DNA from 2 places in the Ochrobactrum sp. PL_is501 genome. Region 2 is predicted to be linked to the other one. Evidence: riboswitches for the same ligand, from Rfam matches in the RefSeq annotation. Region 2 holds a riboswitch; the other holds the start of a gene.
What was found. Region 2 has a riboswitch for thiamine pyrophosphate ahead of thiB (thiamine ABC transporter substrate binding subunit). Riboswitches for the same ligand answer to the same signal wherever they lie in the genome.
Positions count from the first base shown of each region.

Region 1: it holds a riboswitch for thiamine pyrophosphate, as region 2 does, so the genes downstream of both, thiD (bifunctional hydroxymethylpyrimidine kinase/phosphomethylpyrimidine kinase) here and thiB (thiamine ABC transporter substrate binding subunit) in region 2, are expected to answer to the same signal.

Region 1 is NZ_JBVPGR010000036.1:376,416-383,119, reverse strand. It holds gene AC0TOF_RS15200 (ABC transporter substrate-binding protein) at 1-131, opposite strand, end outside; gene AC0TOF_RS15195 (thiamine phosphate synthase) at 251-859, opposite strand; gene AC0TOF_RS15190 (thiazole synthase) at 859-1,629, opposite strand; gene thiS (sulfur carrier protein ThiS) at 1,631-1,828, opposite strand; gene AC0TOF_RS15180 (FAD-dependent oxidoreductase) at 1,825-2,817, opposite strand; gene thiD (bifunctional hydroxymethylpyrimidine kinase/phosphomethylpyrimidine kinase) at 2,817-3,692, opposite strand; TPP riboswitch at 3,779-3,935, opposite strand; gene AC0TOF_RS15170 (putative bifunctional diguanylate cyclase/phosphodiesterase) at 4,170-6,293, shown strand; gene AC0TOF_RS15165 (heavy metal translocating P-type ATPase) at 6,439-6,704, shown strand, end outside.
Region 2 is NZ_JBVPGR010000029.1:107,970-114,673, forward strand. It holds gene AC0TOF_RS04485 (aldo/keto reductase) at 1-169, shown strand, start outside; gene AC0TOF_RS04490 (ABC-F family ATP-binding cassette domain-containing protein) at 194-2,011, opposite strand; gene AC0TOF_RS04495 (glycine zipper domain-containing protein) at 2,172-2,456, opposite strand; gene AC0TOF_RS04500 (thiamine diphosphokinase) at 2,600-3,247, opposite strand; TPP riboswitch at 3,343-3,506, shown strand; gene thiB (thiamine ABC transporter substrate binding subunit) at 3,548-4,552, shown strand; gene thiP (thiamine/thiamine pyrophosphate ABC transporter permease ThiP) at 4,549-6,174, shown strand; gene thiQ (thiamine ABC transporter ATP-binding protein) at 6,183-6,704, shown strand, end outside.

The sequences.
Region 1 (6,704 bases), on a different contig from region 2:
GGCCCGTGATCGGGATTCACATACCAGTCGAGGATGAGCTTGAATTTATCGTTCGCCTGCGCAGCCTGAGCTGAAATCAGGGCGAACGAAGCCGTGGCGCTGAAGAGCGCTGCAAAAACCAGTTTTTTCAATGTTTCCTCCAGAAACTAATGCATGTCTCCCAAAAGTGGGAACCGGTTTTGGGATAAAGACATGCGTTAAGACAAAAACTTAAAGCGTGTCGTATGACTACGATAAAACGCGACACGCTTTAGATTACATGGGGCCGTGTAATTTCGATCCATTGCCGCACGCGGGCCTCCGGATCGGGGTTAAGGGTGATGTCGGTGACAACGGAAACGATATCGGCGCCTGCTTCGAACACGCCCGGCGCGCGGTCCACATTCATGCCTCCGATGCCGACAAGCGGGATATCGCCAAGTGCCGCTTTCCATTCGCGCACGCGATCCAGTCCCTGTTCGTGCCATTTCATCTTTTTCAAAATGGTCGGATAGACGGGACCGAGCGCGATATAATCAGGCTTCAGCGCCATTGCGCGGCCAAGTTCCGCCTCATCGTGGCTGGAAACGCCGAGCTTCAGGCCGCTTTCCCGGATCGCATCGAGATCGGCATCATCGAGGTCTTCCTGACCCAGATGGATGAAATCGCAGCCTTCCTCGATAGCCAGTTTCCAGTAGTCGTTGACGATAAGCTGGCAGTCATGGGCAAGGCATATGTCGCGAGCCGCACGGATTTCAGCGCGCAATTCAGCCTCGCCTTTGTCCTTGATGCGCAACTGCACCAGCTTGATGCCAAGCGGCACCAGACGCTCGCACCAGTTGGCGCTGTCAAAGATCGGGTAGAACGGATCGAGGGCCATTAGAGAAAAGCCTTTCCGATAAGGGGAGTGGAGGGAGAGGCCATGTCGCGGGCTTCAATCGGATCGGCTTCATAGGCGATGCGACCGGCTTCGACGGCCAGCGCAAAAGCGCGGGCGATGGCGGCCGGATCGCCCGCCTTGGCGACGGCGGTGTTGATGAGCACGGCGTCAAAGCCGAGTTCCATGGCGGCGGCTGCATGGGACGGTACGCCGATGCCTGCATCCACCACCAGCGGAACATCGGGGAAATGCGCCCGCATGGTTTTCAGCGCATAAGGGTTGTTGAGGCCGCGGCCCGAGCCGATGGGCGCCCCCCACGGCATCAGCACCTTGCAACCGGCTTCAAGAAGTTTCTCCGCGACGACCAGATCGTCATTCATATAGGGAAAGACCTCGAAGCCGTCGTCGCAGAGAATGCGGGCGGCTTCCACCAGTCCGAACGGATCGGGCTGCAATGTGTCGTGATCGCCGATCACTTCGAGCTTGATCCAGTTGGTGCCGAAGATTTCCCGCGCCATTTTGGCGGTGGTCACCGCTTCGCGCGGCGTGTGACAGCCTGCCGTATTGGGCAGGACGGATACGCCCATTTCCTTGATCAGCGTCCAGAAGTCCTGACCGGCACGCATGTTGCCGCTTTCGCGCCTGAGCGAAACCGTCACGATTTCGGTCTTTGAGGCGCGGACGCTTTCGGCGAGGATAGAAGGCGAGGGATATTGCGCCGTGCCCAGAAGCAGGCGGCTTTCGAATTGTTTTCCATAAAATTCCAGCATCTCAGCCTCCCTGCATCGGGGCGAGCACTTCAATACGGTCGCCTTCGCTGATCGGGGTTTCACCGCGCTCGTCGCTCGCCACGAACTCGCCGTTCAGTGCCGTTGCAACGACCGCTTCATCCAGTTCGATTTCGGCGAGCAGCGCCGCCAGATTGGCGGCTTTCGTGGTGATGACTTCACCGTTCAGCACGATCGTCATGCACAATCCTCCACAAATTCGGGCATGGTTTCGGGCGCGGTCGCTGCCGCAACCGCCATGCGCGCAACCGCAGGCGAGAGCAGGAAGCCGTGGCGGTAAAGCCCGTTGACATAGATGGTTTCGCCTCGCCGGCGCACACGCGGCAGATTGTCGGGAAAGGCCGGGCGCGCATCGACACCCACTTCCAGTATTTCCGCCTCGCCGAACGCCGGATGCAGCGCATAGGCAGCGCTCAAGAGTTCCAGCGTCGAGCGCACGCTGATGCCGCCCCGCTCATCGCTTTCGATCATGGTCGCGCCGATCATGTGCACGCCATCGCCGCGCGGCACGATGTAGAGCGGAATGCGCGGATGCAGCAGGCGCACGGGGCGCGAAAGGTTGATGTCACGCGAGCGGACCACCAGCATTTCGCCCTTGACTCCGCGCAGATCGGAAAGGGTATCGCGGGCGGCAAGACCGCGCGCATCGACGGTGATGTCCGCGTCGATTTGCACGTCTTTGGCGTCCTGCCCCAGGTGAAAGATCACGCCTTTGCGCTGCAATCTTTCGGCAAGCTCGATCAATGTCTTGCGCGGATCGAGATGGCCTTCGCCCGCGAAGAACAGTCCCTGCCGGAAGCGCCCGGCGAGATCGGGTTCCAGCGCATCGATGCGGCCCTGATCGATTGTGTCGAAGGCTTCTGTCCGGCGGGCGAAGCGGCGCAGCTCGCTCATGTCGCGATCATGCGAAAGAACCAGCGTGCCTTCGCGCCTGACGCCGCTGACATGCTTTTCCCACCAGCCGATTGCTTCCTGCCCGAGCCGCACCACCGGCTCCTCGGCGCTTTCGCCCTCGCACCATGGTGCCAGCATGCCGCCCGCAAGCCACGAACAGCAATCCGCGCCGATCTGCGGGCTGCGGGCGATCACGGTCACGGCATGGCCTTGGTCGTTGAATTCAGTAGCGCAGGCGAGGCCCGCAACACCGGCGCCAATGATGGTGACGCGCATCACACCGCCTCCTCTTTTGCGGCCTTCCAGAGGTCATGGAAATGATGCACCGGCCCATGGCCGTGGCCGATCCTCAGGCTGTCGGCAGCGCGGATTGCGCCTTGCAGATAGGCATGGGCCGAAAGCACCGCCTTTTCCAGCGGCAGGTTCTTGGCAAGCTCTGCGGCTATAGCCGAGGAAAGCGTGCAGCCGGTGCCGTGGGTGTTGGCGGTCAGCACCCGCGGCGCTTCGATCCGCAGGGTCGGACGGTCGCGGCGCACCAGCAGATCGACGCAGACCTCGCCCTCCGCATGCCCGCCCTTCATCAGAACCGCTTTCGCTCCGCGCGCCAGCAGAGCACGGCCCTGTTCCTCCGCCTGGCCGTCGTCGCGCGCGGTCTCCGTGTCGAGAAGGCAGGCGGCTTCGGGTCGGTTGGGTGTCAGCAATGTGGCCAGCGGAATGAGTTTCTGGCGCAGAAGCGCAATGGAATTTTCGCTCAAAAGCCGGTCGCCGGATTTTGCCACCATCACCGGATCGACAACCACGGGGCCGGAAAAATGTGCAAGGCCGCGCGCGATGGCGTCGATGGTTTCAGGCACGGAAACCATGCCGATCTTCACCGCGGCAACATCAAGATCGCTGAAAACGGCGTCGATCTGCCCGGCGACGATGGCGGGCGGGATGTCGTGCACGGCGCTCACCGTGCAGGTGTTCTGCACGGTTACGGCGGCAATGACGCTCGCGCCATAAACACCAAGCGCCGAAAACGTCTTGAGGTCGGCCTGTATGCCCGCGCCGCCGCCGCTGTCGGAACCGGCAATGGTCACGCAGATGGGTACGGATCGCGACGGATCGCTCGTTGATTTGGTTCGGGAGAAACTGTTCTTTTGGTCCATCATGCCGTCTCTCATTCCGAACGGAAGATGAGACGTCATGAACCTGATCGGAGCCGAGACTCCATCTGGGGCCTTGCCCCGTCCGCGACGCGCCAAACTCCGTTCCCTACGCAGGTATTACCCGGATCAGGTTCAATGGGTTGACGCGATCAGCGCCTCTCAGCCTCTTTTGTCGCAAGATCGGACGGAAAACCGCTCAGCGCTTTTCCTGATCCTGCTTCGAAGGCACCCCAACGAATTTTGCACCTGTAGGCATAGGACGGAAGTTGAAGCCGGTCAAGCGATGGAAAAAGTCTCGTTTTAAAGAAAATCCTTAAATCGACCCGCAATTTGTATATGGTTTATTAAAATTCTCAGCTTTAATCTAGGCTCGGGGTGCATCTGAATCGGGTTGCTCATAGTGCTAACAAACGAGACGGTCTGCTCGTGGAGTGGATCTGTATAAACCTGTAGGATCAGTAGGATGAGGGGTATGCGATGAAGAAGCGGGGGGGCGCTTCGGCTTCGGCGGAAGGTACGATGGCGCGCACGTCCGAACAGGACTTCCGCATTCTTTTCACGACGCATCCGACACCCATGTGGGTCTATGACCCGCAGACGCTGCGCTTCATCGTGATGAATGACGCCGCATACCGGCTGTACGGTTATACAGCCGACGAAATCCCGGCCATGACCGTGCTCGATATTCGCCCGCAAACCGAGCGGGACCGGATGCTTGCCGCCATTCGCGACCGCAGCGACCTTGAACGGCCTGAGCGCTGGCAGCATCTGCGCGCCAATGGCGAGATTATTGAGGTTCTCACTTACGGGCGCCAGGTGCTGTTCGACGGCAAGGAAGCGATTCTCGCCATTGTCCAGGACAGGACGGAACTCGCGGAAGCCAACCGTCAGGCCAGCCACGCACAGACCTTGCTGGACAGCCTCGTCAACAATTTGCCGCTCGGCGTGTTCGTCAAGGACATGCACGACGATGGCCGCTACGTGCTCTACAATCAGGCCGCATCGGCGGCGAGCGGCCAGCCGATAGACGAAGCCATCGGTTCCACCGACCTCGATCTTTTCCCCGAGGGGGAGGCCGCTATCATCAGGCAGCAGGATCGCACGACGATGCGCCGCCGGGACGTATTGAACGTCGAGCGCAAGATTTTGCGCAAGGACGGCACTTCCCGCACGATGCGTATCATAAAATGCTCGATCCCGCCGATCGAGGGCAATGAACCCCGCTATCTGATCGGCCTTCTGGAAGACATAACCGAGCGGCGCGAGATCGAGGAACGCATGGCGCATATCGCCATGCATGACAGCCTCACCGGCCTGCCGAACCGGGCCTATTTTGCCCATCATGTCGAAAGCATGCTGAAAAAGGGCGGGGATTGCGAGCCTTTCGCATTGTTCTATCTCGACATCGATCATTTCAAGAACATCAACGACAGTATCGGCCATCAGGCGGGCGACCAGCTTTTGCAGGAAGTGGGGCGTCGCCTGAAACGGATCACGACTTCGGACGAGTTCATCGCCCGGCTGGGCGGCGACGAGTTTGCCATCGTTTATCGTAGCGGAACGCTGGGGCAGGTCGCCATGTTCGCCGACCGCGTTCTTTCGGCTTTTCAGGACCCGTTCAAACTGGTCGGCAATTCGGAATTTGTCACCTGCAGCATGGGCATTGCTCAAGCGCCGCTGCACGGCGATACGCCCGATGCGCTGATGCGTAACGCCGATCTCGCGCTTTACGCATCGAAATCCGGCGGACGCCGCACATTCCGTTTTTATCAGCACTCGCTGCGTCTGGCAGCCGAGAAGCGTCACGTCATGACCGGCGAGCTTCGGCAGGCGCTGCTGGATGGACAGTTCGAGCTTCACTATCAGCCGATATTCAACCTGGAAAGCGGCAGGATTTCCGGCTTCGAGGCGCTGATCCGCTGGCGTCATCCGGATCGCGGCATGGTTTCGCCCGCCGAATTCATCCCCTTGGCGGAAGAAACCGGGCTGATCGGGCCGATTGGCGATTGGGTCTTGAGGGCGGCATGCCGGGAAGCGGTGCTGTGGCCGGAGGACATCAAGGTCTCCGTCAATCTCTCGCCGGTCCAGTTCAGCCAGACCACGCTCCTGCAATCGGTCAAGGACGCGCTGGAAGCGGCGCGCCTGTCGCCAGACAGGCTTGAGCTTGAAATCACGGAATCGGTCTTCCTGTCGAACAGCAAGAACAATATCGAGCTGCTGTTCGAACTGCGTCGGCTGGGCGTTCGCATTGCGATGGATGATTTCGGAACCGGTTATTCGTCGCTGAGCTATCTGCGTTCATTCCCGTTCGACAAGATCAAGATCGATCGCAGTTTCGTTTCCGGAATTGAGGTCGATACGCGCGATCTGGCCATCATTCAGGCGGTCGCGACGCTTGGGGCGGGTTTCAACATTGTCACCACGGCAGAAGGCGTGGAAACCGCGCAACAGCTTGAGCGCCTGAAGACCGAACGTTTCGGCGAGGTGCAAGGTTTCCTCACGGGCCGTCCGATGCCCGCCGGCGACGTGCAGTCCTTTATCGCCAATCGCAGCAATGCAGGGCTGGGACTGGTCGCGGCGCATAACACATTGCCGATTTAGAGCCGTCTGCCTAACCTGCGTGAGCGGATGCCGTAATATATAGCGGACCTTGTTTCGAAAAGGGCTTGACCTTCCAACGGTGGGAAGGACTATTTAAGGAGCAACTCTCGAATTGTGCCCTTCACGGGCAGTGAAAGGGATTGCCATGAACAAGCCAGTTAATCACGAAACCATCAGTTTTCCCGTGCCGGTCGAAGGGATGACCTGCGCATCATGCGTGTCATCCGTGGAAAAGGCTGTGGCGAAAGTTCCGGGTGTGGACAGGGTTTCCGTCAATCTCGCCACGGAGCGCGCCGACGTGACTTTCAAGGGCGCGCCGGATTTGCCATCGGTGGTCGAGGCCATCCGCAAGGCGGGCTATGAAGTGCCCGCAGCCAGCATCGATCTTGCCATCGAAGGCATGAGCTGCGC
Region 2 (6,704 bases):
CGATGTCACGCCTGCACAGGTCGCAATTGCATGGCTCATCGCACAGCCGTCAGTCACGGCCCCCATTGCCAGCGCCACGCGCTTGGCCCAGCTTGGCGAACTGATCGCCGCAGCCGAATTGAAGCTTAGCGACGATGAAATCGCCTTGCTGAACAAGGCGAGCAGCTAAATTTCAAAGCATCGAAGGGTAGCCTCACCCTTCGATTTCCTCGCGCAGCATTTCCAGTTCCAGCCATTCCTCTTCCATGGCCGCATTTTCGGAGCGCTTTTTCTCAAGCAGATCGGCGGTCTTGGCAAACAGCGTCGGGTCTTTGGCATAAAGCTGCGGGTCGGCAAGCTTGCCTTCTAGCACTGCAATTTCCTTGGCCAGCGCGTCCATCTTGCCGGGCAGCGTTTCAAGCGCGAATTTCTGCTTGTAGGAAAGCTTGCGCTTTTCGTCCCGTCTTGGCTGGGGTGCGCTTTCTTCTGCCCTGCTGTCGGCATTTGGACCGGATGCCTTGACCGAGCGCCGGTTCAGGGCCTGTTCCTTGCGTTGCGCCATCATGTCCGCATAGCCACCCGCATATTCCAGCCAGCGCCCGTCACCTTCCGGCGCAATGACCGAAGTAACGGTGCGGTCCAGAAAATCGCGGTCGTGGCTGACCAGAATGACCGTGCCCGGAAAACCGGCGACCAGCTCCTGCAGCAGATCGAGCGTTTCCATATCGAGATCGTTGGTCGGCTCGTCGAGGATCAGCAGATTGGCGGGTCGCGCCAGAACGCGGGCCAGCATCAGGCGGGCGCGTTCACCGCCGGAAAGCTCGCGAATGGGCGTGCGCGCCTGCTCCGGCTGGAACAAAAAGTCCTTCATATAGGATACGACATGCCGCTGCTCGCCATTGACGACAAGGCTTTCTCCGCGCCCGTCCGTCAGATAATGCGCCAGCGTCTCGTCCAGATTGAGGCTTTCGCGCTTCTGGTCGAGTTCGGCCATTTCGAGATTGACGCCAAGCCGCAGCGTTCCTGAATCCGGTTCCAGTTTGCCGGTCAGAAGCGACAAAAGCGTCGTTTTCCCGGCACCGTTGGGACCAACAAGACCGATACGATCACCGCGCTGCACGCGGATCGAAAAATCCTTGACCAGTACGCGCTCGCCATAGGCCTTGTTCAGCCCCTTGGCTTCAATCACCAGCTTGCCGGATTCCTTGGCATCGCTTGCCGCCAGAACCGCCGTCCCTTGCGCCTTGCGATGATTGCGGAAATCGGCACGCATGGAGTGCAGTTCACCGAGGCGGCGCATATTGCGCTTGCGGCGCGCCGTGACGCCGTAACGCAGCCAGTGTTCCTCGCGCGCAATCTGCCGACCGAGCTTGTGGTGGTCGCGCTCTTCCTCTTCCAGCACCTTGTCGCGCCATTCCTCGAAATGGCCAAAGCCCTGCTCCAGACGGCGCGTGATGCCGCGATCCAGCCAGACCGTCGCCCGGCTGACATTTTCCAGAAAGCGCCGGTCATGCGAGATCAGCACGATGGCCGAGCGAATCTGGCGCAGCTCGCCTTCCAGCCATTCGATGGTGGTGAGGTCCAGATGGTTGGTCGGCTCGTCCAGCAAAAGCACATCAGGCTGCGGCGCAATTACACGCGCAAGGGCAGCGCGCCGCGCCTCACCGCCGGACAGATGATCCGGCTTTTCCTCACCAGTCAGCCCCAGATGTTCGAGAAGATAGGTGACGCGATGCGGGTCGTCGGTCGGCCCCAGCCCCGCTTCCACATAGGCGCGCACATTGGCGAAGCCATCCATATCCGGCACCTGCGGCAGATAACGGATGGTTGCACCGGGATGTTTGAAAACCTCGCCCGATGTCGCTTCCACCATGCCGGCGGCAATCTTGAGCAGGGTCGATTTACCCGAACCATTGCGGCCGACCAGCGCGATGCGGTCGCCCTCGCTCACCGAAAGGCCTGCGTCCTCCAGAAGCGGTGTGCCCCCGAAGGTTAGCTTGATCTGGTCGAGGCGAAGGAGTGGTGGTGCCATGGTTCTCTTCGATAAACAGGATTGAAAATTCCGCCCTGCTTGTCCGCGACAAAAGCCGTTCTGTCAAATGGAACGGCAAGAAAAGACCCGTGAAAACAAACAGGCCGGGTTTCCCCGGCCTGTCGGCAAACTGATTATCCAGCCATTACTGGCCAAGCTATTACTGGCAAGGCGCTTCGTATACGCGGCCATATGGATCGCGGTAACGGCAATACTGCACGCCGTTGCGGGTCTGGGCTGCACCAAGCAGCGTACCGGCAACCGCACCGATTGCGGCACCCGTGAGTGCACCGCGGCCATTGCCGCCGATTGCGCCACCGGCGAGAGCGCCCAGAGCGGCGCCGCCAACGCCGTAACCGGCCGTGCGCTGTTCATTCGTCGTGCATGCAGCCGTCGAGAACGCGAGCACGCCAGCAACAGCAATCATCGTAAGACGTGACTTCATTGAAACATCTCCTACAAGAGTTGAACTAATCACCGACTTTGCGTCCCCAACTTCGGCGTAAAGCAGATGACACCCGCTTGACCCATTTACAATACGTTTCACTTGTCAGCGTCAAGCTCTTTCGATTGGTAAGGTTAGCGGCCTCAGTGCGGTTGATCCTCCATCGCCAAATTGGCGACAAGTATCGCTAGTCCAGAATGCACAGTAACGCGAAGTGTTCCACGAACCACGTTGGAAACTGTCCATGAAGAGCCAAATGGCAGTGTCACATTATCTAACGGCCACTCCGCATTCGTGATCGAAAGGCCTTCGACAGTGCTGAAGTTAATCACACTGAACGGTGTTCCATCCGGGAAATCATAAACAAAGTCGCCGGGCGGCAGGGGCCAGGCTTCTTCATAACCGCTCGACAGAAGGACGTTCCGGCCCTTTGCGGCCTGCGCCGTCGCCATGGTCAGATGCAAAAGCGTATGGTCGGTGCGCTGCCCGCCGAAGGCTCCGCACAGGATGACCCGTTCCGCCCCCCGCGCATAGGCTTCCTCGAAAGCGAGTTCTCCGTCGGTCATGTCCTTGGCGGAAGGAAACGTCTTTTGCGGAATGTGACCATATTGAGCGCGAAGCTCCGGGGAGGTCGAATCGAAATCGCCGAGCCACAGTTCCGGTTCGACACCAAGTGCGGCAGCATGCCTGATCCCGCTATCGGCGGCGAGAATACGCGCGCCTGCAATTTGGCGTTTCAGGCGATCAGTCACGGTGAGATCGCCGCCGAGAAGAATGACGAATGTGCTCATAAGCCGCTCATAACACGGGCAAATCCGCGCCGGAAGCCTGCATTCGCTGCCATTGCCATCTCTTGCCCTTCCCGTTGCGAAAGATTATTGTCGCAACCGCTCTAACGGGGTGCCGTCTGCTTTCGCGGATGGCTGAGAGGCCCAAAGCATTTCCAGCAAAAGTGTAAAGCGGTTTTGCGTTCGGAAATGCCCGAAAAACGGCCAACCCGCTGAACCTGATCCGGTTTGCACCGGCGGAGGGATTAGACGCTCCATAAACGGCGCTCGATCCTCTTGTAACAAAAGAAAGGAAGTGCCGTGATGCGGCTTTTATCTTTGCTGGCCTTTTCATTTTCCGCAGCCGTTGCTTTCACGCCTTCTGCACAGGCGAAAGACAAGCTCACCGTCTACACCTATGACAGTTTCGTTTCCGAATGGGGTCCGGGGCCGAAGGTCAAGGAAAACTTCGAAAAGGAATGCAACTGCGAAGTCGACTGGATTGCGTCCGCCGACGGCGTTGCCCTGCTCAATCGCCTCAAGCTTGAAGGCGGCAATACCAAAGCCGACATCGTGCTTGGTCTTGATACCAATCTGACGACCGAAGCGCGTGCTACCGGCTTTTTCGCTCCAAGCGGCATCGACCAGAGCAATGTGAACGTTCCGGGGGGCTTCAAGGACGATATCTTCGTGCCCTACGACTATGGCTTCTTCGCCGTGGTCTATGATTCGGAAAAATTGCCCAATCCGCCCAAAAGCCTGAAGGAACTGGTCGAGGGCGACCCTTCCCAGAAGATCGTCCTGCAGGACCCGCGCACGTCGACGCCGGGGCTGGGCATGCTGCTCTGGATGAAATCAGTCTATGGCGATGAGGCGGAAGCCGCATGGCAGAAACTGCAAAAGCGCATCCTCACCGTCACGCCCGGCTGGTCGGAAGCCTATGGCCTTTTCACCAAGGGCGAGGCTCCGATGGTTCTTTCCTACACGACCTCCCCCGCCTATCACATGATCGCCGAAAAGACGGAGCGCTATAAGGCTCAGGCCTATCCGGAAGGCAATTATCTCCAGATCGAGCTGGCCGCCCAGACCGTCACCGGAGCAAAAAATCCTTTGGCGCAAAAGTTTCTGGCTTTCATGACCGGTCCCGGTTTCCAGGATGCCATCCCTGAAACCAACTGGATGTACCCGGCGGGCAAGACTTCCGCCCCGCTTCCAGCCGCTTTCGACGCGATGCCCAAACCCGAAAAGACGCTTCTCTTCCCCTCCGACGAGGTGGCCAGGAACCGCAAGTCATGGGTCGATGAATGGCTGGCCGCGACCAGCAAATGACGGCTTTTCCGGCACAGCACCGCTTAAAAGGCATATCCACCGCCAGACCCGTCGCGGGCATGATGGCGCTTGTCTTTCTGGCGGTGCTCGCCGGTGGTGCGCTTGCCGCGCTTGCATTTGAAGCAGGTAGCGGCGGTTTCGATGCCGCCGCCAATTTCGACGCCTATCTGTGGCGCGTGGCGCGCTTCACGATCCTGCAGGCAATCGCTTCGAGCCTGCTCTCCGTGCTGTTTGCAGTTCCGGTCGCCCGCGCACTTTACGCCGAAGCCGATTTTCCGGGGCGCGGGCTGATCCTGCGTCTGTTTGCCCTGCCGCTTGCTCTGCCAGCCCTTGTTGCGGTGCTGGGGGTTACAAGCATTTACGGCCGCAACGGCCTTATTGCTTATCTGTCAGGAGCCGCAGGCCATTCATTCCAGCCGGATATCTATGGCATTACGGGCATCCTGATCGCCCACGTCTTTTTCAATATGCCGCTTGCGGTCCGTCTCATTCTGGCGGGATACGAGTCGATACCGACCGATTACTGGAAGCTTTCCGCGCAGCTCGGCATGGGCAACGGGGCGCGATTCCGCCTCATCGAATGGCCGGTGATCCGCCGCAATCTGCCGGGGATGATCAGCCTCATCTTTATGCTCTGCATGACCAGTTTCACGACCGTGCTGACGCTTGGCGGCGGGCCGCGTGCCACCACACTGGAAGTCGCAATCTATCAAAGCCTGCATTTCGATTTCGATCCGGGCCGCGCCGTCGCCCTCACCTTTACGCAGCTTGCCTTGACATTACTCGTCCTTCTGGCCCTTCGTCTCACCGGAAGCCCATCCGAAGAAGGCGTTACCCATTCCGCCACGCTGCGCCGCTATCGCAAAATAGCTCCGGCTGAACGCGCCATGAACATCCTCCTCATCGGGATAGGCTTTCTCTATGTCGCACTGCCGATTGCAGGTGTCGTCATCTCCGGTCTCGCCGCCGATCTCGCGCGGCTACTGACTGAAAGAACGGTCTGGCGCGCCATCGGCACCAGCCTCGCGCTCGGTTTCTCCGCCGCCTTGCTCGCGGTCGTTCTGTCGCTTGCGCTCATATCTGCGCGTGAAGCAGTGAAAAGGCACAAACTGGCCAACATCTTTGATACGGGTGCCAGCCTGATCCTCGTCATGCCGCCCATCGTGATCGGCGCTGGCTGGTTCATCCTGCTTCGCCATTTCACCGATCCGTTTGCCATGGCGCCTTTCATGGTCGTCACTGTCAATGCGGCCATGGCCATGCCCTTTGCCGTGCGCCTTCTGCGGCCCGCATGGGACACGGCGGCCAGTCGCCACAACCGGCTGTGCGCACAGTTGGGCATTCGCGGCCTTAACCGCCTCCGGCTCATTGACTGGCCGTCGATCCGCAAGCCTTCTGGCATGGCCTTCGCCTTTGCCATGGCGCTTTCCCTCGGCGACCTTGGCACAATTGCCCTGTTCGGCAGCGACGCGCTTTTGACCTTGCCCTATCTCCTCTTGCAGCGCATGGGCAGCTATCGCACATTCGATGCGGCTGGTCTGGCCCTCATTCTCGGGCTGCTTTGCCTTGCCCTGATGATGATCGCGGATCGCGCATCCCGAAAGGAAACGCCTTCTCTATGAATGCCCCGATGAGCACTCTTGCCGAAATTCGCCTTGATGACGTCCGTTTCAGCTATGGTGAAACCGCCATGCATTTCGATGCAACGATAAATGGCGGTGTCATTGCCGCGATTGTCGGGCCAAGCGGTTCCGGCAAGTCGACGCTTCTCAATCTGATTGCCGGTTTCGAATTTCCGCAATCCGGCCGCGTCCTGATCGGCGGCAACGACGTTAGCGCGTTTTCACCGGCGGACCGGCCTGTTTCGATGGTGTTTCAGGAAAACAACCTCTTTGCCCATCTGACCGTCGAGCAAAATGTCGGTCTCGGGCGCTCGCCGAACCTGAAGCTCTCCGCGCAGGATCGCGCCGACATCGCGGAAGCCTTGTCGCGCGTCGGACTTGCAGGCAAGGAACAGCGCAAGCCCGAAGCCCTGTCAGGAGGCGAACGCCAGCGCGTGGCGATTGCTCGCGCGCTCATACGCCAGCGCCCTGTTCTGCTCCTTGACGAAGCCTTTGCCTCGCTCGGCCCTGCCCTGCGGCATCAGATGCTG